3 regions of the Methylobacterium sp. WL12 genome follow, and region 3 is predicted to be linked to each of the others. Evidence: predicted binding sites of a transcription regulator. Region 3 holds the regulator's gene; each other region holds the start of a gene.

Region 1 (9,873 bases), on a different contig from region 3:
AGCGCGCGGGCGATGATCACCCGCATGATCTCGTTGGTGCCTTCCAGGATCTGGTGGACGCGCAGGTCGCGGACGATCTTCTCGATGCCGTACTCGGCGAGATACCCGTAGCCGCCGTGGAGCTGGAGCGCCTCGTTGGCGACGTGGAAGGCGGCGTCCGTCACGTGGCGCTTGGCCATGGCGCAAAGCTTGGTCGCCTCCGGCGCCTTGGCGTCGAGGGCGGCGGCCGCATGGCGCAGGAACGCGCGGGCGACCTCGAGTTCGGTTGCCATGTCGGCGAGGCGAAACTGCAGCGCCTGGAAGTCCGAGAGTTTTTGGCCGAACGCGCGGCGGTCTTGCAGGTAGGCGAGGGTGCGGTCCAGCGCCGCCTGCGCGCCGCCGAGCGCGCAGGCGGCGATGTTGAGGCGCCCGCCGTCGAGCCCGGCCATGGCGAAGCGGAAGCCCTCGCCCTCGGCGCCAAGGCGGTTCTCGGCGGGCACGCGGCACTGGTCGAAGCGCACGGCACGGGTCGGCTGGGCGTTCCAGCCCATCTTGCGCTCGTCGGCGCCGAAGGAGAGGCCGGGCGTGCCCTTCTCGACGAGGATCGCCGAGACGCCTTTGGCGCCTTCGCCCCCGGTGCGGGCCATGACGAGGTAGAGGTCGCTGGCGCCGGCGCCCGAGATGAACTGCTTCTCGCCGGTCAGGACGTAGTCGTCGCCGTCGCGCACCGCGCGGGTGCGGAGCGCCGCGGCGTCCGACCCCGAGCCGGCCTCCGTCAGGCAGTAGCTGGCGATCGTGTCCATCCGGGTCAGCGACGGCAGCCAGCGCCGGCGCTGCGCCTCGCTGCCGAAGGCGTCGATGATCCAGGAGGACAAATTGTGGATCGAGAGGAAGGCCGCCACCGTCGGGCAGCCCTGGCCCAACGCCTCGAAGATCAGGCTGGCGTCGACGCGGCTCAGACTCGACCCGCCGACATCCTCGCGGATGGTGATCGCGGCCATGCCGAGGGCCGCCGCCGCGCGAAAAGTCTCGACGGGGAAGCGCTTGCGCGCGTCCCAATCGAGGGCGTGCGGGGCGATGTGCTCGCGCGCGAAGTCTTGGGCCATCTCCCGGATGGCGACTTGGTCTTCAGTGAGGCCGAACGTCATCGGGTGGCCTTTCGTCGTGCCGCTGCTGCAGCCCCGCGCCCGGCAGATGAGGCGCGGGTCCCCTCTCCTGTAGGGAGAGGGACAGGGTGAGGGGCATGACGGAGCCAGATCAGGTGCGGCCTGAACGCGCGTCGATGGCGGACTCAGGTCTGAGGCCTCATACCCCTCACCCCAACCCTCTCCCTATGGGAGAGGGGGCGTGTCGTGGTTCAGCGCATCGTCGGGATCGAGAACTCCGCGCCGCTCTTGATGCCCGAGGGCCAGCGCTGGGTCACGGTCTTGGTCTTGGTGTAGAAGCGGATCGAGTCCGGCCCGTGCTGGTTCAGGTCGCCGAAGCCCGAGCGCTTCCAGCCGCCGAAGGTGTGGTAGGCGATCGGCACCGGGATCGGCACGTTGACGCCGACCATGCCGACGTTGACCCTGGCGGTGAAGTCGCGCGCCGCGTCGCCGTCCTGGGTGAAGATCGCGACGCCGTTGCCGTACTGGTGGGTCGAGGGCAGGGCCAGCGCCTCCTCGTAGTCACGCGCCCGCACCACCGAGAGCACCGGCCCGAAGATCTCTTCCTTGTAGATCGTCATGTCCGGCGTCACGCGGTCGAACAGGCAGCCGCCCATGTAGAAGCCGTTCTCGTAGCCCTGCAGGGTGAAGCCGCGGCCGTCGACGGCGAGCTCGGCGCCTTCCTTGAGGCCGGTCTCGATGTAGCCCTTCACCCGCGCCACCGCCTCGGCGGTGACCATCGGGCCGTAATCGGCCGAGCCATCGTGCGAGGGGCCGATCTTCAGGCTCTCCACCCGCGGGATCAGCCGCTCCATCAGCCGGTCGGCGGTGCCCTCGCCCACGGGCACGGCGACCGAGATCGCCATGCAGCGCTCGCCGGCCGAGCCGTAGCCGGCGCCGATCAGCGCGTCGACGGCCTGGCCCATGTCGGCGTCCGGCATGATGATCATGTGGTTCTTGGCGCCGCCGAAGCACTGGGCGCGCTTCCCCGTCTGGGCGGAGCGGACGTAGATGTACTCGGCGATCTGCGAGGAGCCGACGAAGCCCACCGCCTTGATGTCCTCGTCGTCGAGGATGGCGTCGACCGCCTCCTTGTCGCCGTTGACGACGTTGAGGATGCCCGGCGGCAGGCCCGCCTCCAGGAAGATCTCGGCGATGCGCATCGGCACGCCGGGGTCACGCTCGGACGGCTTGAGGATGAAGGCGTTGCCGCAGGCAATGGCCGGAGCGCACTTCCACAGCGGGATCATGGCGGGGAAGTTGAACGGCGTGATGCCGGCGACGACGCCGAGCGGCTGGCGCAGGGAGTAGACGTCGATGCCGGGGCCGGCGCCCTCGGTGTACTCGCCCTTCAGCAGGTGCGGGATGCCGCAGGCGAACTCGACCACCTCGACGCCGCGCTGGATGTCGCCCTTGGCGTCGGGCACCGTCTTGCCGTGCTCGGAGGCCAGCAGCTCGGCCAGCGGCTCCATCTCGGCGCGGATCAGCTCGAGGAAGCGCATCATCACGCGGGCGCGCTTCTGTGGGTTGGTGGCCGCCCAGGCCCCTTGCGCGTCGCGGGCGTTCTCGACCGCCGCGCGAAGCTCGGCGCGGCTCGCCAGCGCGACGCGGGCCTGGACCTCGCCGGTGGAGGGAAGGAACACGTCCGCGAACCGGCCGCTGGTGCCCTCGACGGCCTTGCCGCCGATGAAATGCCCGATCGTGCGCATGCGCACCTCTCCTTAGCTTCGTTTCCTCAGGACCGGCTTGCGCGAACGCGGCCGGATTTTGGACGGACCATAGCAGCGTCGATCGGGCGATAAAGCTGGACCTGCTCGCAGCCGGTGTGCATCGATGCACAACGCAGCCGGATCGGACCCCGCCCGTGAGCCTCAAGCGGACCCGCAACTGGGACGACCTGCGCTACTTCCTCGCCGTCGCCCGCACCGGCACGCTGACGGCCGCAGCGGTGCAGACCGGCACCGAGCACACCACGGTGGCAAGGCGCATCCTGGCGCTGGAGGAGGGGCTCGACCGGCGGCTGTTCCATAAGAGCAACCTCGGCTACGCGCTCACGGAAGCCGGCGAGGCGCTGCTCGGGACGGCGGAGGCGATGGAGAGCGCCTTCGTCTCGGGGTCGGCTTCCGGCGGGACGGGGCGGAGCGTCTCGGGCACGGTGCGGATCGGCGCGCCGGACGGGTTCGGCAGCGTGTTCCTCGCGCCGCGCATGCACCGGCTGACGCAAGCCCATCCGGGGCTCGAGGTCGAGATCATGGCGACCGCGCGGATCTTCAGCCTGTCGAAGCGCGAGGCCGACATTGTCGTCAGCCTGTCGGCGCCGCAGCAGGCGCGGGTGGTGACGCGCCGGCTCACCGACTACCGGCTCTTCGTCTACGGGTCGAAAGCCTACCTCGACGCGGCCGAGCCGATCCGGACGGTGGCCGACCTCGGGCGGCATCCGTTCGTCAGCTACATCGAGGACATGCTGTTTGCCCGCGAACTCAACTACCTCAACGTGATCGGGCCGGGCGCCTCGGCGCGGCTGCGCTCGACGAACCTCCTCGCCCAGGTCCACGCGACGCTGGCCGGCGCGGGGCTATGCATCGTGCCGGGCTTCATCGCCGCCGCCCATCCGGGGCTCGTGCCGGTGCTGCCGGACGCGCTGTCGCTGACGCGGGCCTTCCACATGCACATCCACGAGGACCACCGGCAGGCCGCCCACATCCGCGAGGTTGCGGCGTTCATCGTCGGGGCGGTCGAGGCGGCGCAGGCGCTGTTCTCGCGGGCGGGATAAGGCGGGCCGGATGTCGCGCCGGCCGTTCCCGACGGGCTTGTCCTGGCGCCCGCGCAACCGCTAGCCTGCCTTGCGTATGATGGGTTCAATCCCGCGCCGCCCGCGTCCCTCGAGAAGACGGATCCAACGCCATGATCAGCGCCATCGCCCTGCCGCGGCTGATGCGGATCGGAGCCGGCGCGTGCGGGCTGTTGCCGGAGGTCCTGGGGCAGCTCGGGCTGTCGCGGCCGTTCGTCGTCACCGATCCCTACCTCGCCGACAGCGGCCGGGCCGGGCGGCTCGTCGAGCGGCTGGCGGCGGCCGGCATCCAGGCCGGGCTGTTCTCGCAGACCGTCCCGGACCCGACGGTCGCCTCGGTGGAGGCGGCCCTCGCGGCGCTCAAGGCCGGCGACCACGATTGCGTCGTCGGCTTCGGCGGCGGCAGCCCGATGGACACGGCCAAGGCGGTCGCGGTGCTGGCCCGCCATGGCGGGCACATGCGCGACTACAAGGCGCCGCACAGCCAGGAGGCGCCCGGCCTGCCGATCCTGGCGATCCCCACCACCGCCGGCACCGGCTCGGAGGCGACGCGCTTCACCATCGTCACCGACGAGGCCACCGACGAGAAGATGCTCTGCGCCGGCCTCGCCTACCTGCCGGTCGCCGCGCTCGTCGACTACGAGCTGACCCTGAGCAAGCCCGCCCGGCTCACCGCCGACACCGGCATCGACGCGCTGACGCACGCGATCGAGGCCTACGTCTCGCGCAAGTCCAACCCGTTCTCGGACGGGTTCGCACTCGCCGCGATGCGGGCGATCGCACCGAACCTGCGTCGGGTCTGGACCGATCCAGGCGACCGCGGTGCGCGCGAGGCGATGATGTTCGGCGCGACCCAGGCGGGGATCGCGTTCTCGAACAGCTCGGTGGCCCTCGTGCACGGGATGAGCCGGCCGATCGGCGCGCATTTCCACGTGCCGCACGGGCTCTCGAACGCGATGCTGCTGCCGGCCGTCACCGCGTTCTCGGCGCCCGGCTCGCCCGGCCGCTACGCCGCCTGCGCCCGGGCGATGGGCGTGGCGCGCGAGACCGACGACGATGCGCGCGCGGTCTCGCGCCTGATCGCCGAGCTGCAGAACCTCAACGACGACCTGCAGGTGCCGACCCCGGGCGATTACGGCATCGACGAGGCAAGGTGGAACGGGCTGATCCCGACTATGGCGGCGCAGGCGCTGGCCTCGGGCTCGCCGGGCAACAACCCGGTCGTGCCGGAGATCGAGGCCATCGCGACGCTGTACCGCCAGGTCTGGGCCGCCTGAGCGGCCCAGCCGGGGCAGGGGTGCGGCGAGCCGTCGTGCCCACGCGGTCTCCGCTTCCGGCTGAACGGTCGGCGCGCATCCCCTCGCCCCGCCTGCGGGGAGAGGGCTTTGCCGACCTCGTCGTCGACGAAGCGAGGCGGCTCGAACGGACGAGGCTCGTCTGGAAGCTCCCCCTCACCGCCGCTTCGGCTTCGCCTTCGCTTCCCGCACGGACGACGAGGTCCGTGCGGGCCTCTCCCCGCCCGCGGGGAGAGGGGAATCCGCGCCTTTCCGGGGAAAGCGGTCGCCCGTTGGATCGCGGGACGGCGTCGTGCGGCGTGCCGGCTCAGGCGGCCTTGCCGCCGTAGGTCGCAAACGAGCTCTCGACCTTGTCGGCGAGGGACGAATCGACGTCGGCCGAGACCTTGAGGCGGCCGGTGAGCTTGGGCTCGCCGTCGGTGTGGGTCTTCGCGACGCGGCCGTCCTCGACGTCGGCGCCGGCGGTCTCGGTGCCGGCGCTGTTCTCGTCCGAGACCGGCGCGATGGTCACGGCCTTGCGGTCGATCTTGTGCTCCTGGACGAGGTGCTCGACCGCCATCTCGGCGTCGCGGCGGGTCTCGAACGTGGCGGCGATGGTCTTCGACATGGTTCCGGCTCCTGTGGCAGGGCGGTTCGGCCCCTCAGTTCGGCCCCTTGGGGGGTTCCGCCGTCAATCGCAGGCGCCGCGGACCGTTCCGGTCGGCGGGGTCGCGGCTTAGTACATCGGCGTGCCGCCGGTGACGGGCACGAGCGCGCCGGACATGTAGCTGCCCTCGCGCGACGCCAGCAGCACGTAGGCCGGGGCCAGCTCGGCCGGCTGGCCGGCGCGGCCGAGCGGCGTCTCGGACCCCAGCGACGCGATCTGCTCCGGGCTCTTCACGATCGGCTGGATCGGCGTCCAGACCGGGCCGGGCGCGACGCAGTTCACCCGGATGCCCTTGGGCGCCAGCAGGTTCGACAGCCCGATCGTCAGGCTGGCGATCGCCCCCTTGGTGGCGGCGTAGATCAGCATGGTCTTGTCGGCGACCTTGGCCTGCTGGCTCGTGGAGTTCACGATCGCCGAGCCGGGCTTCATGTGCGGCACCGCCGCCTGGCACAGGTAGTACATGGCGAAGACATTGGCGCGGAACGAGCCTTCGAGGTCCTTCGCCGTCACGTCGTCGAGCCCGTCGTTGACGGTCTGCGCGGCGGCGTTGTTGACCAGGATGTCGAGGCGCCCGAATTCGGCGACCGTGCGCGCGACGAGGTCGCGGCAATGGGCCTCCTCGCGCAGGTCTCCCGGCAGCAGCAGGGCGCGGCGGCCGGCCCGCTCGACCCAGGCCTTCGTCTCCTCGGCGTCCGTCTGCTCGACGGGCAGGTACGAGATCGCCACGTCGGCGCCCTCGCGGGCGTAGGCGATCGCCACCGCCCGGCCGATCCCGGAATCGCCCCCGGTGATCAGGGCGACGCGATCGGTCAGCAGGCCCTTGCCGACGTAGCTGTGCTCGCCGTGGTCGGGGGCGGGGGTCATCCGCGAAGACAATCCCGGCCGCGCCTGCTGCTGGTCGCCGGGGAAGGGGGGCAGTGCTCCGGCTTCGCGGGGGTCGTCGGTCATGGCTGCCTGCATTCGCTGTCGTTCTCCACCCAGGTAGGGCGGGGCGCCGGCGAAGGACCCGCGACCCGATGACCGCGACCCGATGACTGCGCCCCCGGCGGCTCGGCGGGGGCCGTCAGATCGCCAGGCCGAGCTGCAGCGGCTCCGGGGATTCGCCGTGGTCGAGGGCCGAGAGCGCGACGCCGAGCAGCCGCACGCTGCGCCGGAGCGGGTAGAGGTCGCGCAGCAGGCCGAGGCTGATCGCCTCCAGGCTCGCCCGGTCGCCGACGGGCGAGGCCAGCGAGCGCGCCCGGGTCACCTGCGCGAAGTCCGAAAACTTCACCTTGAGCGTCACGGTCCGGCCGCGCAGGCCCTTGGCGGCGCAGGCGCCCGCGACCTTGTCGAGGATCGGCGCGAGGCGCTCCGCGAGGACGTCGAGGTCGGCGCTGTCGTCGGAGAAGGTGTTCTCGGCGCCGATCGACTTGCGGATGCGGTGCGCCCGCACCGGGCGCTCGTCGATGCCGCGCGCCACCCCGTGGTAGTAGGGCGCCGCGCTGCCGAGGATGGCGGTCAGCTCCTCCAGCGAGCGGGCCTTGAGGTCGCGGCCGGTGTGGATGCCCAGCCGGCGCATCTTCGTCTCCGTGACCGGGCCGATGCCGTGGAAGCGGCCGATGGCCAGATCCTCGACGAAGGCCGGCCCCATCTCCGGGGTGATCACGAACAGCGCGTCGGGCTTGCGGTAGTCGGAGGCCACCTTGGCCAGGAACTTGTTGTACGAGACGCCGGCCGAGGCCACGAGCCCGGTGCGTTCGCGGATCGCGGCACGGATCGCGCGGGCGACCAGGGTGGCGGTCGGCAGCCCCTGCAGGTTCTCGGTGACGTCGAGGTAGGCCTCGTCGAGGGAGAGCGGCTCGATCACCGGCGTGTGCTCGGAGAACACCGTGCGGATCTCCTCGGAGATGCCGCGGTAGACCTCGAAGCGCGGGCGCACGAACACCAGGTCCGGGCAGAGCCGGCGCGCGGTCACCGAGGGCATCGCCGAGCGCACCCCGAAGACCCGCGCCTCGTAGCTCGCCGCCGCGACCACGCCGCGCTCGCGCGAGCCGCCGACCGCCACCGGCCGGCCGCGCAGGGCGGGGTCGTCGCGCTGCTCGACGGAGGCGTAGAACGCGTCCATGTCGACGTGGATGACTTTTCGCACCGGGGCGGTCACTGCGCTGTCCCGTTTGAGCGATCCGTCCGCAGCGCGATCGCAGGCGGATCGATGTTCGACCTTTGTTCCGATCTTCCCGCACTCCGGAGGTCGGTTCAACCCGCAGGTGTGCCACCGTCCACCGCCGAGCGCGCGATCGGGCGGCGCGGCAAAGGCTTTGTTAACCCTCGCCGCCGATGGTCGCGGCATGGTCGTCCGTCGCCGCGTCAGAATGGTCGTGTTGCCCCTCAGCCTCTGGACCCTGTCCGGGCTGGTGGTCGGCTACTTCGTGTATCAGGCCGAGAACGGCAACCGCGGCCTGGAGGCCAAGCGCGCCCTCAAGATCCAGGCCTACGGGCTGACCCGGGACCTCGCGGCCGCCAAGGCCGAGCGGGCGACCTGGGAGCACCGCGTCGCGCTGCTGCGCAGCGAGCAGATCGACCGCGACCTGCTGGAGGAGCGCGCCCGCGTCGTCCTCGGCCGGGTCCACGCCAACGACGTGGTCGTCATCGATCCCTGAACGGCGCTTCGACGCCCGAACGGCCCTTCCCGCGAAGCTCCGAAGCGCCTGACAACGGCCGGAACCTGTCAGAGCGTAGGCCCTCGCATTCCCGGGGCGCGTGTCCTAAACCGACAGGGAAGAGACGCCAGCACGGGAGCACGCCGATGGATGCCGCGAAAGATGCGGGGCACCCCAACCCTGCCGCGGAGGCGCCGGAAGCCGTGGCGGCCGAGCACCAGCCCGCTCCCAACGCGCCGCAATTCACCCGCGAGGAAGACCTCCACGCCTACCACCAGATGCTGCTGATCCGCCGCTTCGAGGAGAAGGCGGGGCAGCTCTACGGCATGGGCCTGATCGGCGGCTTCTGCCACCTCTACATCGGCCAGGAAGCGGTCGTCATCGGCATGCAGATGGCCTCGGTCGACGGCGACCAGGTGATCACCGGCTACCGCGACCACGGCCACATGCTCGCCTGCGGCATGGACCCGAAGGGCGTGATGGCCGAGCTCACCGGCCGCCGCGGCGGCTACAGCCGCGGCAAGGGCGGCTCGATGCACATGTTCAGCCGCGAGAAGCAGTTCTTCGGCGGGCACGGCATCGTCGGCGCGCAGGTCTCCCTCGGCACGGGCCTCGGCTTCGCCGACGCCTACCGCAAGAACGGCAAGGTCAGCCTGACCTACATGGGCGACGGCGCGGCCAACCAGGGCCAGGTCTACGAGAGCTTCAACATGGCGCAGCTGTGGAAGCTGCCCGTGGTCTACGTGATCGAGAACAACCGCTACGCCATGGGCACCTCGGTCGCCCGCGCCTCGGCGCAGACGGACTTCTCGCGGCGCGGCATCTCCTTCGGCATCCCCGGCGAGCAGGTCGACGGCATGGACGTGCGGACCGTGCGCGAGGCGGCGCAGCGCGCGATCGAGCACGCCCGCACCGGCGCGGGCCCCTACATCCTCGAGATGCAGACCTACCGCTATCGCGGCCACTCGATGTCCGATCCGGCCAAGTACCGGACGAAGGACGAGGTCTCGAAGATGCGCGACGAGCACGACCCGATCGAGATGGTGCGCAAGCGCCTGATCGAGCTGCACGGGGTCGCCGAGGCCGAGCTGAAGGCCACCGACGCCAAGGTCCGCGAGACCGTCGCCGACGCCGCCGAGTTCGCGACCCACGATCCCGAGCCGGATCCGTCCGAGCTGTGGACCGACATCCTGCTGGACGCGCGCGCCTGAGGGCGCGCCGCCTCTCCGACGCCCCCTTCAAGGCCGCCCCGCCCGCCTCACCGATCAGAGACCCTTCATGGCGACCGACATCCTGATGCCCGCCCTGTCTCCGACCATGGAGGAGGGCAAGCTCTCCAAATGGCTCAAGAAGGAGGGCGACGCGATCAAGTCGGGCG
Region 2 (9,873 bases), on a different contig from region 3:
GTCGCCGCCGGCGGCGCGCCGCAGGACCTGATGACGCTGCTGCTCGCGGCTCAGGACCCGGAGACCGGCAAGGGCCTCACCGACCTGGAGGTGCAGGCCAACATCATCACCTTCATCGCCGCCGGCCACGAAACCACGGCGAACGCCCTGACCTGGGCGCTCTACTGCCTGGCGAAGGACGACGCGGCGCGGGAGCGGCTGGAGGCGGAGGTCGACGCGGCGGGCGAGGGCGACTTCGCCCTCGACGCGCTGCCCTTCGCCAAGGCGGTGATGGAAGAGGCGATGCGGCTGTTCCCGCCGGTGCCGTTCCTCAGCCGCCAGGCGATCCGCGACGACCGCCTCGGCCGCATCAAGGTGCCGCGCGGGTCGATGGTGCTTGTGGCGCCCTACGTGCTGCATCGGCACCGTACCCTGTGGGACGATCCGGACGCCTTCGTGCCCGAGCGGTTCCTCGGCGCGAACCGCGACGCGATCCCGCGCTTCGCCTACCTGCCGTTCGGGGCCGGCCCGCGCGTCTGCATCGGCCAGAGCTTCTCGGTGCAGGAGGCGGTGATCGTGCTGGCCCACGTCGTCCGCGCGGTCCGGTTCCGGATGCCGGACGACCATCCGCCGATGACGCCGCTGCACCGGGTGACGCTGCGCCCCGAGCACGGCCTGCGCATGGATGCGACCCGCCGGGGGCAGACGCCTCTTAGCGTGGAACGGCCCCGACCATCGGCCCGAGCGGGCGGCTGAGGTCGTTGCGCTTCAGCGCGGGGGCGTAGAGGCTCGACACGCTGCCGTCGAGGAAGAGGGCGTTGCGGCAGCCGAGGTCGTCCCGGAACAACCGGGCGAAGGCGCCGAAGGTGACGGGGTGCTCCGAGATCGCGAACACCGCCACCCGGCCGTCGTCGCGGACGCCCACGCCGTTGCGGATCTTCAGGCTCGGCCCGTCGGCGGAGATCTTGGGATGGATCTGGCCGTCGATCACCAGCATCGGGCCGGATTGCGTCGCGAAGTCGGGCTTCATGCGGGCCTTGAGGTAATGGCCGGTGTCGAGCACGCCTGCGCGCTCGCCCTTCACGTAGAACACACCGTTGGGCTTGAGGTGGAAGTTGCCCGGCCCGTTCGCGGTCGAGACGCCCTTCATTTCCCGCCCGTCCTCGACGTAGAGCCCGACCGGCGCCTGGCCCTTGTCGTACATGCCGGCGTTCATCGCGAAGCTGAGGCGCGGACCCTGCTTCTCGGCAAGCGTCGAGAGCGAGGAATACGGCAACCCGTCCGCGCCGAGCCAGAACAGGCGCACCCGCTGGCGGCGGAGGTCGACGGTGCATACGGTGAAGCTGTCGCCCTGCGCCTGGACAGGGCGGCACGTCTCATTCGGCGCCGTCTCCGCGTGGGCGCCGCCGGCCGAGACTGCGATCAGCGCGAGGACCGCAGCTTTGGTGAGGCGTAACATCATCGTGAGGTCCTGACCGTGCGCGAGCCCTTAAAGGGGCCGCCGCACGCCTCCTCACCTCAGAATGCGACGGTTTTCAAGCGGCCCGGACTCCGAAGCCCGGGCGTCGATCGCCGATGTCGCAGCGTGAACCGAAGTCGGCGGCTGGGCGTTCTTGATGTGACGGGGGGCAAGGACACGACTCTTCTGGAGCTGATGAGATGAAGCGTCTTCTTCTTGCCTCGACGCTGATGGTCGGGGCTCTCGCCTACCTTCCGGCCTCGGCCGAAGCGCGCGGGTTCGGCGGTGGGTTCCATGGCGGTGGTTTCCACGGGGGCGGCTTCGGCGGCTTCCGGGGCGGTGGCTTCGGTGGTGGGTTCCGTGGTGCGGGCTTCGGTGGGTACCGGGGCGGCTTCGGCGGCTACCGCGGTGGGTTCGGTGGCTACCGCGGCGGTTACGGCGGGTATCGCGGCTACGGCTACGGCCGTGGTCTCGGGTACGGGCTCGGCGGTCTTGGGCTCGGCGTCGGCCTCGGCCTGGCGGCCGGCGGTCTCTACGGCGGGTATGGCGGCTACGGCTACCCGGGTTACGGCTATGGCTACGCCCCGGCGGCCTACGGCGGCTACGGTTACGGCGGCGAGTGCGTGACCGTCCCGCGGGTGCGCTGGACTCCTTACGGTTACCGCCGCGTGCTGATCGAGCGCTGTTACTGAGCTACGCGTCCGATCGTGACGACGAAGGGGGCTGCCTGCGGGCAGCCCTTTTTCGTTTCCGCTCAGCGTTGCCGCCGCATTTCGTCCCGGCGCATCGGCATGGCGTCGATGGTCGAGAACAGGCGCTGCGGCGCGATCGGTTCGGGCTCGGTGATCTTCACGCCCCCGTCCTTGCCGACGAGCACCGCGCGGAACGCGTCGGCCGGCAGGCCTAGCCGCCGCCGGATCGCTTCTGCGTCGCCGCCTCCGCCGACCGCCTCGACCACGACGAGGTCCCGCTCGCTGAGACCTGCGCGCGCCGCGGCGATCGTCGCGCGCTGCGCGACGAGCCGGCGGTCTCCCGCATCCGGCGCCGACAGGACGAGCACCCGCGAGACCTGGCGATAGCGCGCGAGCGGGTCCTGGGCCGCCGCGCCGGGTCCGGCGAAGGCTGCGAACGCGATGGCGAGGGCGACACCGGATCCGACGCGCATGATGGTCCTTATTCCCCTAAACGGGATGGTTCGAACGGGAAACGCGGATCAGGCCAGCCGGTGACATCGGCGGCCACGGCTGCGACATGAGCGTTCGAACGAGCCTCGATTCCTCCATCCCAAGGAGACACGGCATGGCCGCCAAGAACCGCCGCATCGTCCTCGCCGCGCGCCCGCACGGCGAGCCGACCCTGCAGAACTTCCGCCTGGAGGAGGCCGTCGTCCCGACGCCGCGCGACGGCGAGATCCTGCTGCGCACGCGCTGGCTCTCTCTCGACCCCTACATGCGCGGCCGGATGAGCGCAGCGAAATCCTACGCCGCGCCGGTCGGCATCGGCGAGCCGATGACCGGCGGGACGGTGAGCGAGGTGATGCGCTCCGAGCACCCGGACTTCCCCGTCGGCACCCTGGTCCAGGCCTTCGGCGGCTGGCAGGACTATTCGGTGTCCGACGGCAAGGGCCTGCGCAAGGTCGACCCCGCGGTGGCGCCGCCGACGACGGCGCTCGGCGTCCTCGGTATGCCCGGCATGACCGCCTATACCGGCCTCCTCAACATCGGCGAGCCGAAGCCCAACGAGACCGTCGTCGTCGCTGCCGCCGCCGGGCCGGTGGGCTCCCTCGTCGGGCAGATCGCCCGGATCAAGGGCGCACGCGCGGTCGGCATCGCCGGCGGCCCCGAGAAGTGCGCCTACCTCACCCGCGAGCTCGGCTTCGACGCCGCGGTCGATCACCGCTCCGACGACCTGCCCGGCGCGCTGGCCGCCGCCTGCCCGAACGGCATCGACGTCTACTTCGAGAACGTCGGCGGCGCGGTGTTCGATGCGGTGCTGCCGCTGCTCAACGACTTCTCGCGCATGCCGGTCTGCGGGCTCGTCGCCGGCTACAACGCCACGGAGCTGCCGCCCGGTCCCGACCGCTCGCCGCTCCTGATGCGCGCGGTGCTGACCAAGCGCCTGCGGATGCAGGGCTTCATCGTCTGGGACTTCGCCAGCCAGATCGACGCGTTCGAGCGCGAGGTCGGCGGCTGGATCGCGGACGGATCGGTGAAGTACCGCGAGGACGTCGTCGAGGGGCTGGAGAACGCCCCGGAGGCGTTCATTGGCCTGCTCAAGGGCCGCAACTTCGGCAAGCTCGTCGTCCACGTCGCCTGAGCGCGAAGGCTCGCATCCGGCGCCGTGTCCGCGCGGCGCCGAGTTGCCGCCGGTTGGGAACAAAGATAGAACATGATCGTGCCGGCGGCGCGTGTGCACGATGGGGACAAGCGCCCCTCAAGCGGTTGCCGGGGTCCGTTCCGAGGCCCATGAAGGGCGCACGCGGGCTCGGCGAGACCGGTCCCTGTGAGATCCGACGGCGAAGGAGAGAGCGATGGCGGGCAGCGTCAACAAGGTCATTCTGGTGGGCAACCTCGGGCGCGATCCCGAGACGCGCCGCCTCGGCTCCGGCGACCCGGTGGTCAACCTGCGCCTCGCGACCTCCGAATCGTGGAAGGACAAGGCGTCCGGCGAGCGCAAGGAGAAGACCGAGTGGCACTCGGTCGTGATCTACAACGAGAACCTCGCCCGCGTGGCCGAGCAGTACCTGCGCAAGGGTTCGAAGGTCTACATCGAGGGCCAGCTCCAGACCCGGAAGTGGACCGACAATTCCGGCGTCGAGAAGTACACCACCGAGGTGGTGCTGCAGCGCTTCCGCGGTGAGATGACGATCCTCGACGGCCGCGGCGGCGGCGGCGGCGAGATGGGTGCCGACGACGAGGGCGGCGGCCAGGTCAGCCGCGGCGGCGGTGGCGGCGGCGAATACGGCGGCGGCCGTGCCCAGGGCGGCAGCGAGCGTCGTCAGCCCCCGGCGCCGTCCGGCGGCGGCGGTGGTGGCGGCTCGCGGGGCAACTACGACCTCGACGACGACATCCCGTTCTAGACCCGTAGGCGACCGCCTCGGCAGCGCAACGGGTCTGATCCCCGAATTTCAGCGGCCTCGGATGTCCCATCCGGGGCCATTTTCATGAGCTTTGGCGAGATCGTCACCTGATCCGCCTGGACCCGGAGAAGTCTAATTTCCGCAATCGGCCGGTGTTTCGGCTAGATCCAAATGCTCCTCTGCAAAATCAGTCTTTTTGTCCTAAGCCTATCATCTGAGTCCGCAACCGGGGGGTGTGTCACTGGCAATCTGATGCCAGAAGATGTTATCTAGGGTTGAGCCTGCACATTTGCGTTTGGTTTAGATCTGGCTGGCAAGCGTCTGGATGATGTATTCCAGCCGCCCCCGGTGACATGCCGCGACGCTTCACCCGTCCCATTCGCCCGCCGCGCTTGCGTTCGTTCGCCGCCGCCACAGAGGGCGCCGCGGCGCTCGAGTTCGCCCTGGTGGCGCTTCCGTTCCTCGCGCTGGTCGGCGCGATCGTCCAGATCGCTTTCGTGATCTGGGCCGGGCAGAACTTCGACCGCACCGTTCAGAACGCGGTGCGCAGCCTGTTCACCGGGCAGTTCCAGATCGCCAACGCCGCCACGAGCAGCCCGGCGATCCTGCTGCAGAAGCTCAACGACGCGATGTGCGGCACCGGTGCGAACCGGACGATGACGCTGTTCGACTGTTCCAGCGTGAAGATCGACGTGTCGGTCGCGTCGTCTTTTTCGGCCGGGGCCGGCGCGACGCCGATGAACGCCACCTCGCGGACCTGGAACAGCGGCTTCGGCACGAACTACGCCTGCGCGAAGCCCGGGGCGATCGTCGTCGTCACCGCGGCGGTGAAGATCCCAGTGTTCTTCAGCCTGCTGAACCTCGCCCAGAAGAGTTTCGCGGACGGGACTCACCTCCTGCAATCGACGACGGTGTTCCGCACCGAGCCGTACCAGACCACGGCCTCGACCGGATGTTGAGGACCGGACTTTCGTCCCTCCGCAGCTTCGTACGCGCCCGCGGCGGCGTCTCCGCGATCGAGTTCGCGCTGATCCTGCCCGTGCTGCTGACGATCTGGGCGGGCTTGTCGGAATACGCGCATGCGATCGACAACTGGCGCAAGGTCGTCCTGCTCGCCCGGACGGTGTCCGACCTGACGGCGCAGGGAGACGCTCAGAACCCGATCGACGCGTCGCTGATGGGCGACATCCTCGCCACCTCCACGCTGGTGCTGAAACCGTTCGACGCCGGCCGCGTGAAGATCGTGGTCAGCGCGATGGCCGTCGATCTCACCAATCTCAACCTGGTCCCGCGGGTCTGTTCCAGCACCGCCAACGCCAACGCCTCGGCGCGCGCCACCGGCGCGGCCTCCGACCTGACCGTGCCCGTCGGGTTCCGCACCACCGGGGTCCGCTACGTCCTCACCGAGGTGAGCATGCCGTACACGCCGATGCTCGGTGCCTCGTTGGTCAAGCTCGTGAAGGGCGCCAGCACCGCGATCACGCTGAAGTCCAGCATCCCCTGGCCGGCGCGCGGGGGCCAACCCGCCAAGTCGACCTACACCGAGGTCTGGATGCCCGGAGGCGCCGCATGCCCGTGATCCCGACCCCGGCAGGCCGCAAGGCGTCGCTGCGTGGACAAGCCGGCCGCTTCGCGCGGGCGCGCGACGGCAACGTCGCCCTGCTGTTCGGGCTGATGGCCCTCCCGCTCCTCGGATTCACCGGCGCGGCGATCGATTACGGCTTCGCCACCTACCTCGAGACCAAGCTCCAGGCGGCGACCGACGCCAGCGCGCTCGCCCTCTGCCAGACGCCGATGGCGACGACGAACGCGGTGCTCCAGACGCAGGCGTCCACCATGATGACCGGCTATATGGGCGCGACCGGCCTCACGGTCGATCCGCTGACGGTGACGGCGAACCCGCGCCAGATCACCTTGACGACCCACATCGTCTCACCGGTCTTCTTCGGCCGCATCACGGGCGTGACGGCACCGCGCCCTGGCAGATCGGCGCGCTGCGCCACGCCGATCCCGAAGACCTTCGAGATCGCGCTGGTGCTCGACAACACCGGCTCGATGCTCGAATCGAGCGGCGGCCAGAGCAAGCTCCAGGCGGTGCAGACGGCGGCGACCAACTTCGTCAACTACGTCTACACCAACGCCGCCTTCGCCACCGGCACCAAGATCGCGATCGTGCCGTTCGCGGCGTCGGTCGCCTTGAACCCCACGACCTACCGCTACGCGACCTGGATCGACCAGAACGCCAAATCCTCCTACCACTGGGACAACGTGCTCTCGCCGTCCGGGTCCGGCTTCACCAACCGTTTCGATATCTTCACCAAGTTGCAGGCCGCCTATTCCGGTTGGGGGTGGGGCGGGTGCCTGGAGACGTTACCGTATCCGCTGAACGTGCAGGATGGTACGCCGTCGAGTTCGAACGCTGACTCATACTACGTCCCTATGTTCGCGCCCGACGAGCCGGGTAATGGCGGCACCGGCTATCGCGACTACAATAGTAGCCGGAGCTATAACAGCTACATCGACGACTCGACGTACAGCGCGTCCTGTCAGAGCCAGTCCAATGCGTCGTTCTTCGACGCGGAAGGTCGGGCGTGCAAGTACGTCAACCCGAAGAACGCTTCGCCGACGAATTCCAATTCCTCGACGAAGGTGCCGAACGGGCCGAACTTCGGCTGTACCACGCAGCCGCTCCAACGCCTGACCAGCGACACGTCCGTGCTGAAGACGACGATCAACGGCATGGCCGCCCTCGGATCGACGAACATCCACGAGGGCATGATGTGGGGGTGGCGTACGCTGTCTCCGATCAGCGTCTTCGCGGACGGGGCCGCGTACTCGTCGAACACCGTCAACAAGATCATCATCCTGATGACGGACGGGGCCAACAGTTGGGCGACGAACGGGTCCTCCTCCAACGGCTCGCTCTATTTCGCCGCAGGCTACCTCAAGAACGTCGACGGCACCGGCCCGACATCGAGGCTCGTCCCCGGCACGCCGACCGTGAACGATGCCGACAGCGCCCGCGACGCCGTCGACGCGTTGACCGCGCTGGCGTGCAAGAACGCGAAAGCCACGGGAATTTCGATCTACACGATCGGCTTCAGCATCCCGTCGGATCCCATCGACACGCAGGGCCTGAAGTTGTTGAGCGACTGCGCGACGACGGCATCCCAATCGTTCGTCGCCAACGATTCGTCGAGCCTGATCGGGGCCTTCAACCAGATCGCGGCGAGCATCGGCACCTTGCGGCTGACGCAATAGTCACGGCGCTTCGGCGGACGACAGCGCGTGGAGCGGCCCGAGCGCGCTTTGCTGGATGAGCAGCGCGACGAGGCCCGACCAGCCGGTCTGGTGCGAGGCGCCCAGCCCCCGGCCGGTGTCGCCGTGGTAGTATTCGTAGCAGAGCACGTGGTCGCGGAAGTGCGGGTCCTCCTGCTCCAGCCGGCTCGTCGCCTGGAACGGGCGCGTCCCGTCCGATCCGCGGGTCGAAAGCGCGATCATGCGGTCGGCCAGCATGTCGGCGATCTCCTGCAGCGACAGGAAGGTGCCTGAGCCGGTCGGGGCCTCAACCCGGAAGTCCGGCCCGTAATAGCGGTGGAACCGGCGCAGGCCGTCGATCAGCAGGTAGTTGATCGGCAGCCAGATCGGGCCGCGCCAGTTCGAGTTCCCGCCGAACAGCCGGGTACGCGACTCGCCCGGTTCGTAGGGCAGGGTGAGGTCGGCGCCGTCCCAGGCGAAGTGGAACGGTTGGCCCTCGTAGACCTTGGACACGCCGCGGATGCCGTGCGGCGACAGGAACTCGTCCGCGTCGAGCATCCGCCGCAGCAGCGCCTTGAGGCGATGCCCGCGCAGCAGCGACAGGAGCGCCGTGCCGCCTTCGCCCGGCTCCTGCCAGCGCGAGACCAGGGCGGCGAGGTCGGGCCGGTTCTCCAGGAAGAAGCGCAGGCGCTTCTGCAGGCCGGGGAGCTGAACGAGGTCGTCCTCACGCAAAACCGCCACCGCGCAGATCGGGATCAACCCGACGAGGGTGCGGGCGCGGATCGGGATGCGCTCGCCGCCGGGCGTCTCGATCACGTCGTAGAAGAACTGGTCGGCCTCGTCCCAGAGCCCGCCCTTGCGCGCGGCGGCGTCGGCGATCAGCAGGAAGTGCTCGAAGAATTTTTGGGCCATGTCCTCGTAGGCGGGGTCGCGCAGGGCGAGCTCCACCGCGATCCGCATCAGCTCGAGGGCGTTCATCGCCATCCAGGCGGTGGCGTCCGACTGCGTCAGCGCCCCGCCCGCGATCGGCTTCGAGCGATCGAACAGGCCGATGTTGTCGAGGCCGAGGAAGCCGCCCTGGAACAGGTTGCGCCCGGACGCGTCCTTGCGGTTCACCCACCAGGTGAAGTTCATCGACAGCCTGTTGAACACCCTGAGCAGGAAGTCGTGGTCCGCCCGTCCGGTCAGCGCCCGGTCGAGGGAGAACACCCGCCAGGCGGCGAAGGCGTGGAGCGGCGGGTTGGCGTCGGAGAAGTTCCACTCGTAGGCCGGCAGCTCTGCGTTGGGGTGCCCGTAGGCCTCGTCGAGGAGGAGCAGGATCTGGCCCTTGGCGAAGTCCGGGTCGATCGTCGCGAAGACGAGGCTCTGGAGCGCGAGATCCCAGGAGGCGAACCAGGGGTATTCCCAGGCGTCGGGCATCGAGACGATGTCGTGCGCCCGCACGTGCCGCCAGTCGGCGTTGCGCCCGGCCTTGCGCGCTTCGGGCGGGGCCGGCTGGGCCGGATCGCCGTCGAGCCATTCGCGCACGTCGTAATGGTAGAGCTGCTTCGACCACAGCATGCCGGCCAAGGCCTGGCGCTGCACCGCGCGCCGGTCGGCATCCGCGACGTCGGCTTGCAGCGCGGCGTAGAAGTCGTCGGCTTCAGTGATGCGGGCGGCGAACACCGCGTCGAAGTCGGCGAAGGCGTCGCCCGGCGCGTCGGCGGCGCGGAAACGCAAGCGCAGGCTCAGCGCGCCGCCCGGCGGGACGACGAGGCGGTGACGGCCGGCGCATTTCGTGCCGGACCGGTCGGGGTTGACCGCATCCGCTTCGCCTTCGACCACGTGGCGGCCGATCGCATCCTTCGGGTAGCCGGCCGTCAGAGCGCCGAACAGGCGGTGGGCGTTGGTCTCGTTCTCGCAGAACAGCCATTCCGGCGCGCCGTCGGCGTGGAGCCGCATCGGCGGCATCGCGTGGTGGATGGCGAGCACGGTGCCGTCGGCGGCGAGCCGCAGGTCGGGACGCGGACCGTTCGCCCACGACCAGGTGTTGCGGGCGTAGAGCTGCGGCAGCAGCGTCAGCGTCGCCGCGTCAGGCCCGCGGTTCATCGCGGTGACG
Region 3 (9,873 bases):
CCAGGACGTTGCCGAGCTCCTCGTGCGCCATCGGGATGCGGTCGTGCGTCAGCTCGTTGGCGCGCAAGGCCGCGATCTCGTCGCGTACGTGGGCGGTGTAGTCCGCGATCTCCATCAACTCGGTGACCATCGTCGCAGGGTTGATCGCCGCGCCGAGCGGTCTTTGCACACCCATCGTCAGCACTCCTCCGCGTGTCGTCCCCGAGTGGCCGCTCAGGCGCCGCAGACCGCTTCGATCTTGCTCTTCAAGGTGGCGGCGTTGAACGGCTTGACGATGTAGTTGTTCACGCCGGCCTTCTTGGCGGCGATGACGTTCTCGGTCTTCGATTCCGCGGTGACCATGATGAACGGCGTGGTGCGCAGGCCCTCGTCGGCGCGGACGTGGCGAAGCAGCTCGTAGCCGGTCATCGGCTCCATGTTCCAGTCGGAGATGACCAGGCCGTACTTGCGGCCCTTGAGGCGCGCCAGGGCGGCCGTGCCATCGGAGGCGTCGTCGACCTCCTCGAAGCCGAGCTGCTTCAGGAGGTTGCGGATGATGCGGACCATCGTCTGGTAGTCGTCGACGACCAGGATCGGCATGCTGAGGTCGAGGGCCATGGTGAAACTGCTCCGGTGTCTCCGAATCGCCGGCTCGGGTCGGCGTCGGTCACGCATTGTCGAAAGGCGCCGCCGCCGGCCGCACCTCATGGGTCCAAACCTAAGCCGGTTTGCCTTGCGAAGCGGTTAATCACGCGCCGGTCCAGCGCCACCCGGGGCGGCGACGCCCGAATACTGATGTGCGGGACACGAATGCCGTCCGAGCCCAAACGGCGCTGCGTCGGCACGCCCGTTCCCTCGCGATGAGCCGGCGCGGCCTTTACCGATGCGCCCTGACGCGAGATGACGGCCCCGCAGGCGGGCACGGCGCCCGGCGGAGACGCACGCGGGGGAGGCTAGGCCGCGGTGCGAAACAGGATCGGCACGCGATGCTCAAGGTCGTCATCAGCGAGTTCATGGACGAGGCCGCGATCCGGGCGGAGCTCGCCGGGTTCGAGACGCTCTACGATCCGACCCTCGTCGACCGGCCCGACGCCCTGCGCGCGGCGCTCCAAGAGGCGGCGGGGCTGATCGTCCGCAACCGCACGCAGGTGCGCGGCGACCTGCTGGCAGCGGCTCCCGACCTCAAGGTGGTGGGCCGCCTCGGCGTCGGCCTCGACAACATCGACCTGCCGGCCTGCGCAGCCCGCGGTATCGCGGTCCATCCCGCGATCGGCGCCAACGACGGCGCGGTGGCCGAGTACGTGATCGGCACGGCTCTGCTGCTGCTGCGCGGCGCCTACGGTGCCAGCGCGCAGGTGGCGGCGGGGGCGTGGCCGCGCAACGCGTTGATGGGGCGCGAGATCGCCAGCAAGCGCCTCGGCCTCGTCGGCTTCGGTGCCATCGCCCGCGAGACCGCCCGGCGCGCCGCGGCGCTCGACATGGCGGTCTCGGCCTTCGACCCGTACCTGACGCCCGAGGACACCGCGTGGCGCCCGGCCCACGGCTCGGTGGCGCGTGCCGAACTCGACGCGCTGATCGCTTCGAGCGACGTGCTCTCCCTGCACGTGCCGCTCACCGAGGCGACGCGGGGGATGATCGGCTCCGACGCGATCACCCGAATGCCACCGGGCGCGATCCTGATCAACGCCGCCCGCGGGGGCGTGGTGGACGAGCGCGCAGTCGTTGACGCGCTCCGGTCGGGCCATCTCGGCGGGGCGGCGCTGGACGTGTTCGCGGAGGAGCCGCTGGATGCTATGGGCGGGGCACTGTTCGCCGACGTGCCGAACCTGATCCTGACGCCGCACATCGCGGGCGTGACGCAGGAATCGAACGTGCGCGTCTCCGCCGTCACGGCCCGCGCCGTGCGGCGAAGCCTGGAGGGCTGAACCTCGCCGTGCCGCGCTGGCACCGTCGCGTAACGAATTCGTCTGTCCGCGCAGCGCGTCGCGACAAGAACCCTTGCGGAACACTTGACGAACGTTTAACGTGTTCGTGTTTTGTTTCTGCGGCTTCACCTTCGTGCGGCCGCTCTTTCTCGCGAGCTCGCCGATGCTGACCCGTAAACAGCTGGATCTCCTACGATTCATTGATGAGCGGATGCGCGAGGACGGCGTCCCGCCCTCGTTCGACGAGATGAAGGACGCCCTCGACCTCAAGTCGAAATCGGGCATCCATCGGCTGATCACCGCCCTCGAGGAGCGCGGCTTCCTGCGCCGGCTTCCCAACCGCGCCCGGGCGATCGAGGTCCTGCGGATGCCCGAAGGCGCCGGCCGCATGGCGGCGCCCGCCCCGGTGGCGGCGCCCGCCCCGGTGGCGGCGCCCGCGCCACGCCGCTTCACCCCGAGCGTGGTGGAGGGCGGGCGCGCCAAGGCGGTGCCGCCTCGGCCGACGACGCAGATGGTCGATGACAGCGGTCGCTCCGTGTCGATCCCGGTGATGGGCCGGATCGCCGCCGGAACTCCGATCTCGGCGATCCAGAACCAGAGCCACGCGATCACCATGTCGCCGGACTTCCTCGCCGGCGGCGAGCACTACGCACTGGAGGTCCGCGGCGATTCGATGGTCGAGGCCGGCATCCTCGACGGCGACCTCGTGGTGATCCGCAAGCAGGACACCGCCAACACCGGCGACATCATCGTCGCGCTGATCGACGATGAGGAGGCGACGCTGAAGCGCCTGCGGCGGCGCGGCTCGTCGATCGCACTGGAAGCGGCCAACCCCGCCTACGAAACCCGCGTGCTCGGGCCGGATCGCGTCCAGATCCAGGGGCGGTTGGTCAGCCTCGTCCGCCGTTACTGAAGCGTCTCCGCCGGCATCTCGGCGTCGGGGCCGTCCGCGGCCGGGTCGTCGGGCGCCGGTTCGGTCCGCGGATTCGGCGGCGCCATGCCCTGGAAAGGTACGTACTTCGGCTTGATCTCGCCGGGTAAAGGCGATTCTGGCACCGGCTGGTCGGCTGGCTTGGCCGGCACGCGGGCTTGGGCCGGTCGCCACGGCAGCGTCCGCCCCGGCTCGCGGGTCCGACTCACCGTGAAGCCGTCCGGCTGCAGGCGGATCGCCACCGCGCCGTGGGCGGCGAGGTAGGCGCGATCGATGACGAGGGCTGCGGCGCAGCCGGGCGGCGCGGAGAGCGGCGTGATCAACACCGCGGCGTTGGCGCAATCCTGGGCGAAGCCGCGGCGGTCCTTCAGGAGCGCCACCGCGCGGCCATCGGCGAGCCGTAGGACGCAACCGATCCGGTCACACGTAGCGCCCCCGGTCGCCTGCGCGCCGGTCCGGCCGTCGCCGTCGGCCTTCAGCCATTGCTCCAGCACGAAGTTCGACGGCTTGCCGAGGGCGACGAGGCTGCCGTCGATCCGGCGCACCGCGGCACCGCTGCCCTGGCGATCGACGTAGATTTCGAAGCGTGCCGGCGCCGTCGCGAGGCCGAGCCCCAGCAGCGCCGGCGGCAGGGCGAGCCAGCGCAGGCGCGAGACCGGCAGCGTCGCGAGCAGAAGCGCCGCGGCAAGGCACCCGAGCGCCCCGGTGCCGAAGGCCGGCACCACCACGTTGGCGCGCCCGAGCCCTTCGATCCATTCGGAGATCGTCAGCATCCCCCGCACTGCCAGGCCCATCAGCCACCAGACCGGCTGATCGAGGGCGAACGGGTAGGCGACGATGCCGAGCACCGCCGCCGGCATCACCGCGAGCGAGACCAGCGGCAGCGTGAGCGCGTTACCGATCAGCCCGAAAGGCTGCACCGTCTGGAAGTGGTAGGTCGCGAAGGGTGCGGTGGCGACCTGGGCCACCAGCGTCGTGCCGAGCGTGCCGACGACCGTCGTCAGCCCCAGGGCGATCAGCCGGCCGATCCGCCCGGCGCCATCGCGGCGGAACAGGCGCCCGTCGATCAGCCGGGCGCAGGCGATGAGGCCGGCCACCGCCCCAAACGACATCTGGAAGCTCGGGCCGAGCAGCCCCTCCGGCTCGTGCGCCAGCGCGATGAGCGCGGCGAGGGCGAGGTTGCGCATGCTCAACGCCGGGCGGTCGACCAGGATCGCGCCGAGCATGATCAGGGTCATGACGAGGGAGCGCTCGGCGGCGATGTCCCAACCGGAGAAGACGCAGTAGGCGGTGACGCCGACCATCGCCAGCGCCGCGGCGATCTTCTTGATCGGCCAGGCCAGCGCGAGGAACGGCACCAGCGCGAGCCCGGCCCGCACGAGCCAGAACACGACGCCGGCGGCCAGCACCATGTGGAGTACAGAGATAGAAACGACGTGATAAATTCCGGCCGCCCGCAAGGTGTCGTTGGTCGCCGGCGCGATCAGCCCGCGCTTGCCGGTCACGAGGGCGGCCGCGACCGCGCCGGCCTGGCCGCGGTTGGCGTCGGTGATCCGGCGGGTGAGCGCGTTTCGGGCGTCGTCCACCGCAGCCGCAAGGCGGAGCGACCACGGCACCGGCTCCGGCGGCGGCTTCACCGCGATCTTTCTCAACAAGGAGCCGACCGCGCCGATGCCGCGGAAGTAGGCGTCGCGGGCGAAGTCGTAGCCGCCCGGCCGCGCCGCCTCCGGGGGCGGTAGCAGGCGAGCGGTGGCGGCGATGAAGTCGCCCGGCCGCAAGGGCGGCGCCTTCTTGAACGAGACGCGCACGCGGACCGGGCGCTCGGCCGCCGACATCGTGCCGAGGCTCGCGACCCGGACCACGAGGCGGGCGCCCTCCTCCCGCTCCTCCAGCGACTCGATCAGCCCTTCGAGCGGGGCGATCATCGTGCGGGTCAGCACGGGCGCGGCCACCCGCGACACCCGCAGGGCGCTCGCCGAGAACCCGAGGAGCGCTGCGGCAAGCCCGAGCGCAATCGCCAAAGCCACCGGCCGACCACCGAGGAACGGCAGGGTCGCGGCGCAGGCCGCCGCCGCAGCGAGGGGGGCCCAGAGCGCGGGCATCCCGTCGGTGGCGGTGAAGAACACAAGGATGCCGGCGCCGAAGGCGACCGCGAGCCAGGGGAACAGCCGGCGCTGCTCGGCCTCGATCACAAGGCCGCCGACGACCCAGCCGCGCAAAGCCGGCCCGAGCACGGCGGGCGCGATGAAGCGCCCGAGAGCCGGTCCAGCGACGGCCCGTCCCGTCGATCGTACGATGTCCCGCGCCATGATCGGCACACCGGCCGGCGCGAGGCCGCTGCGCCGGAGCGGATTGTTAACGCATCCGCACGGGCGTGCTAGAGCGGTCGGAACTGGGTTCCGGTGCGGGTCCTCAGCTTTGCGTGCGTCTTCGCGGACGCCGAACCGCCTTTCCCTTCGCCGCGGAGCGATCTAGACGCGCGCAACCGGATCGGTCGATCCGCGCCGCGACCAGGGTGCTCCTCGCCCCTTCACCAAAAGATCCATCGTCCGATGTCGTCAGCCGTCGTCACGCGCTTCGCGCCCTCGCCCACGGGCTACCTCCATATTGGCGGTGCCCGCACGGCGCTGTTCAATTGGCTCTACGCCCGCCGGATGGGCGGCCGGATGCTGCTGCGAATCGAGGACACCGACCGCGAGCGATCGACGCAAGGGGCGATCGACGCCATCCTCGACGGGATGCGCTGGCTGGGGCTCGACTGGGACGGCGACGTGGTGTTCCAGTACGCCCGCGCCGAGCGCCACCGCGAGGTCGCCGAGAGTCTGCTGGCCTCAGGCAACGCCTATCGCTGCTACGCGACGCAGGACGAGCTGACGCAGATGCGTGAGCAGGCGCGGGCCGCCGGCAAGCCGCTGCGCTACGACGGGCGCTGGCGCGACCGCGACCCGTCCGACGCGCCGGCGGGGGTAAAGCCGGTGATCCGGCTGCGCGCCCCGAGCGAGGGCGAGACGGTGGTGGACGACGCGGTGCAGGGCCGCGTCACCTGGGCCAACCGCGACCTCGACGACCTCGTGCTGCTGCGCTCGGACGGCAACCCGACCTATATGCTCGCCGTCGTCGTCGACGACCACGACATGGGCGTGACCCAGGTGATCCGCGGCGACGACCACCTCACCAACGCGGCCCGCCAGAGCCAGATCTTTGCAGCGCTGGGCTGGGAGGTGCCGCGGATGGCGCACATCCCGCTGATCCACGGGGCCGACGGGGCCAAGCTGTCCAAGCGCCACGGCGCGCTCGGCGTCGACGCCTACCGCGACCTCGGCTACCTGTCGGCGGCGCTGCGCAACTACCTCGTCCGCCTCGGCTGGAGCCACGGCGACAAGGAGGTGTTCTCCACTGAGGAGATGGTGGCGGCCTTCGACCTCAAGGCGATCGGCCGCTCGCCGGCGCGGTTCGACTTCGCCAAGCTCGAGAACCTCAACGGCCTCTACATCCGCGGCGCAGCGGATGGGGACCTGGTCGACGCGATCGAGCGCATCCTGCCGAACGTCGGCCCGGAGCGCGGCCTCGTCGCCCCCCTCGCGCCTGACCTGCGCGAAAAGCTCGTCGCGGCGATGCCGGGGCTGAAGGAGCGGGCCAAGACCCTGATCGAGCTGCTCGACAGCGCCTACTACCTCACCGCCGCGCGTCCGCTGGTACCGGACGAGAAGGCTGCCGCCCTCCTCACCGACGAGGCCCGCGCACGCCTCGCCGCGATCCTGCCGGTGCTCGAGGCCCTGCCCGAGTGGAGCGCCGCCGCGACGGAAGCCGCGGTGCGGCTCTTCGCCGAGACCGAGGGGCTGAAGCTCGGGCAGGTGGCGCAGCCGCTGCGGGCGGCGCTCACCGGCCGCACCACCTCGCCGCCGCTGTTCGACGTGATGGCGGTCCTCGGCCGCGAGGAAAGCCTCGCCCGCCTCGCCGACCGGATCACGAAAAGCTGAGGCTTTCGCCGCAGCGCACGCGCGGCCCGGTTTTCGCTTGGCGTCGGGGCGTGGTTGTCATCCGCGCCGTTGCTGGCGCCCGGCCGATCCGCTAACCGGTGGGCCTGTGAGCACCTGCAGCAAAATGCAGGTGACTTCGGGTCCAGGGCGGCGCGGAGCCGAGCCTTGGGCCGGCACCGATTCGTTGCCAGGAAAGGGTCCACGTTCCATGAGCGCAGCCAGCACCATCACCGTGGACGGCAAAGAGGTCTCTCTGCCGGTCAAGAGCGGTACGATCGGCCCCGACGTCGTCGACATCGGCAAGCTCTACGCGCAGACCGGCGCCTTCACCTTCGACCCCGGCTTCACCTCGACCGCCTCGTGCGAATCGAAGATCACCTACATCGACGGCGACGAGGGCGTGCTGCTCTATCGCGGCTACCCGATCGAGCAGCTCGCCGAGCAGGGCGACTTCCTCGAGACCTGCTACCTGATGCTGTTCGGCGAGCTGCCGACGCCGGGTCAGAAGGCCGACTTCGACTACCGCGTCACGCGCCACACCATGGTGCACGACCAGATGAACCGGTTCTTCACCGGCTTCCGCCGCGACGCGCACCCGATGGCGGTGATGGTCGCCTCCGTCGGCGCGCTCTCGGCCTTCTACCACGACTCGACCGACATCACGGACGAGAGCCAGCGCATGATCGCGTCGATGCGCATGATCGCCAAGATGCCGACGCTAGCGGCGATGGCCTACAAATACTCGATCGGCCAGCCGTTCGTGTATCCGAAGAACGATCTCGACTACACCTCGAATTTCCTGCGGATGTGCTACGCCGTCCCGTGCGAGGACTACCAGGTTAACCCGATCTTTTCGAAGGCCCTGGACAAGATCTTCATCCTGCACGCCGACCACGAGCAGAACGCCTCGACCTCGACGGTGCGGCTCGCGGGCTCGTCGGGCGCGAACCCGTTCGCCTGCATCGCGGCCGGCGTCGCCTGCCTGTGGGGGCCGGCGCATGGCGGCGCCAACGAGGCGGCCTTGAAGATGCTGATGGAGATCGGCACGCCGGACCGCGTCGATCAGTACGTCGCCAAGGCCAAGGACAAGAACGACCCGTTCCGCCTGATGGGCTTCGGCCACCGGGTGTACAAGAACTACGACCCGCGCGCGCGGATCATGCAGAAGACCACCCACGAGGTGCTGAAGGAACTCGGCAAGAACGACGATCCGCTGCTCGAGGTCGCGATGAAGCTCGAGGAGATCGCCCTCAAGGACGAGTACTTCATCGAGAAGAAGCTCTACCCGAACATCGACTTCTACTCGGGCATCACCCTGAAGGCGATGGGCTTCCCGACCGACATGTTCACGGTGCTGTTCGCGGTGGCGCGCACCGTCGGCTGGATCGCGCAATGGGCCGAGATGATCGAGGATCCCTCGCAGAAGATCGGCCGCCCGCGCCAGCTCTACGTCGGCCCGACCAAGCGCGACTACGTCGGCATCAACGAGCGCGGCTGACGGCTGGTCTACCCTCCCCCCTCTGCGGGGGAGGGATGAGACGCTCAGCCCTTGATCGCAGCCAGAACCACCCGCGCCGCGCTGCGGCTCGGCGCCTCGTCGTCGGGGAGCCGCATCAGGCCGTCGATGCGCTTCAGGGCCGCCACCTGGCGGTCGCGCGCGGTGCCGCCGGTGACGAGGGGGGCGAGCGCCGCGGCGAGGCGGTCCTCGGTGCACTCGGCCTGAACGAATTCCGGCATGGCGTTCTCGGACAGGATCAGGTTCGGCAGCACGATGGTCGGCACCTGGATCAGGCGCCGGGCCACCGCCTCCTCGACCCGCGAGACCTTGTAGGCCACCACCATCGGCACCCCCGCCAGCGCGAGTTCCAGCGTCACCGTGCCGGAGGCGGCGAGCGCGGCCCGCGCTTGGCGGAAGGCGGCATACTTCGCGGTCTCGCCCGCGACGATGCGCACGGGCGCGTTCCAGGCGTTTGCCATGCGCTCGATCAGGGCGCGGTGCCGGGTGACCGCAGGCAGCACCGCTTCGATCGGGCCGACGTCCCGCGCCAGCCGCGCCAGCGTCCGGCCGAAGACCGGCATCAGCCGCTCGATCTCGGAGCGGCGAGAGCCCGGCAGCACCACCACGCGCCACGGCACGGCCTCCCGCAGGGCGGCGTCCGACGCGTCCGGCCGCAGCTCCGAGAACCGCTCGATCAGGGGGTGGCCGACATAGGTGCAGGGCGGCCCGTTCAGCCGTAGGTGCGCCGCCGGCTCGAACGGCAGCAGCGCCAGCACGTGATCGACGAACCCCCGCATCGAGGCCGCCCGCCACGGCCGCCACGCCCACACGCTCGGCGAGACGTAGTCGACGATCGGGATCTCCGGGGCGCGCTTGCGCACGCGCGAGGCGACCGCGTGGGTGAAGCCGGGGCTGTCGATGATGACGAGCACGTCCGGGCGGTTGGCGACCACGTCGTCCACGGTCTGGCGGATGCGGCGCAGCAGCGTGCGTAGGCGCGCCAGCACCGGCAGGTAGCCCATTACCGCCACGTCATCGAGGGGGAAGAGCGAGGTCAGCCCCCGCGCCGTCATCGCCTCCCCGCCGACGCCGCCGAAGGTTACCGGGCCGGGCGCGGCCTCGCGCAGCGACGCCATCAGCTTGGCGCCGAGCTGGTCGCCGGAATCCTCGCCCGCCACGAGCCAGATCTTCATGGGCCGACTCCGATGCCGATCAGGAAGAGGCCGAGCCGGTCGGCCTCGGCGATCGTTTCCGGGCGGTCGATCAACAGGGTGCGGCCGGCCTCCACCGCGAGGCCGACGCAGCCGGCGGCGGCCGCGTTGCGGACGGTCCGCGGGCCGATCGCCGGCAAGTCGATGCGCAAGTCCTGGCCGTCCTTGGCGCACTTCACCAGGACGGTCGCAGGCAGCGCCCGCATGCGGCCCCAGGGCAACAGATCCCAAGGCTTCCGTGCGAGCGCGCGGGCGCGGGCGAGCATGCGGTCGGTGCCCTCCGGCCCCTCGACCGCGAGCACCCGGTCGGCCGCCACCACCACCGCTTGGCCGACATCGAAAGACGAGA

The links. Region 3 encodes LexA, which represses DNA repair genes until DNA is damaged. Its sites were predicted from a motif close to TGTTCNNNNTGTGTTCNG; they were not measured.
Region 1: a site for LexA is predicted at 8,049-8,066, ahead of dinB (DNA polymerase IV). Genes of this name have one in related genera too.
Region 2: a site for LexA is predicted at 3,810-3,827, ahead of ssb (single-stranded DNA-binding protein). Genes of this name have one in related genera too.

Annotation. Positions count from the first base shown of each region.
Region 1 covers NZ_VRUW01000015.1:22,479-32,351, reverse strand. Annotated here, with positions in the region: gene FV226_RS08605 (acyl-CoA dehydrogenase family protein) at 1-1,127, opposite strand, end outside; gene FV226_RS08600 (CoA-acylating methylmalonate-semialdehyde dehydrogenase) at 1,337-2,833, opposite strand; gene FV226_RS08595 (LysR family transcriptional regulator) at 2,989-3,897, shown strand; gene FV226_RS08590 (iron-containing alcohol dehydrogenase) at 4,029-5,192, shown strand; gene FV226_RS08585 (hypothetical protein) at 5,518-5,817, opposite strand; gene FV226_RS08580 (SDR family oxidoreductase) at 5,926-6,804, opposite strand; gene dinB (DNA polymerase IV) at 6,920-7,960, opposite strand; gene FV226_RS08570 (septum formation initiator family protein) at 8,184-8,495, shown strand; gene pdhA (pyruvate dehydrogenase (acetyl-transferring) E1 component subunit alpha) at 8,642-9,706, shown strand; gene FV226_RS08560 (pyruvate dehydrogenase complex E1 component subunit beta) at 9,774-9,873, shown strand, end outside.
Region 2 covers NZ_VRUW01000047.1:15,738-25,610, forward strand. Annotated here, with positions in the region: gene FV226_RS17120 (cytochrome P450) at 1-735, shown strand, start outside; gene FV226_RS17125 (phosphodiester glycosidase family protein) at 692-1,441, opposite strand; gene FV226_RS17130 (hypothetical protein) at 1,639-2,130, shown strand; gene FV226_RS17135 (DUF4174 domain-containing protein) at 2,193-2,603, opposite strand; gene FV226_RS17140 (NADP-dependent oxidoreductase) at 2,738-3,754, shown strand; gene ssb (single-stranded DNA-binding protein) at 3,969-4,517, shown strand; gene FV226_RS17150 (TadE family protein) at 4,910-5,476, shown strand; gene FV226_RS17155 (TadE/TadG family type IV pilus assembly protein) at 5,470-6,096, shown strand; gene FV226_RS17160 (TadE/TadG family type IV pilus assembly protein) at 6,087-7,778, shown strand; gene FV226_RS17165 (glucosidase) at 7,779-9,873, opposite strand, start outside.
Region 3 covers NZ_VRUW01000016.1:64,171-74,043, reverse strand. Annotated here, with positions in the region: gene FV226_RS09210 (protein phosphatase CheZ) at 1-175, opposite strand, end outside; gene FV226_RS09205 (response regulator) at 214-597, opposite strand; gene FV226_RS09200 (hydroxyacid dehydrogenase) at 966-1,904, shown strand; gene lexA (transcriptional repressor LexA) at 2,068-2,817, shown strand; gene FV226_RS09190 (ComEC/Rec2 family competence protein) at 2,811-5,144, opposite strand; gene gltX (glutamate--tRNA ligase) at 5,388-6,815, shown strand; gene gltA (citrate synthase) at 7,024-8,313, shown strand; gene lpxB (lipid-A-disaccharide synthase) at 8,358-9,506, opposite strand; gene lpxI (UDP-2,3-diacylglucosamine diphosphatase LpxI) at 9,503-9,873, opposite strand, start outside.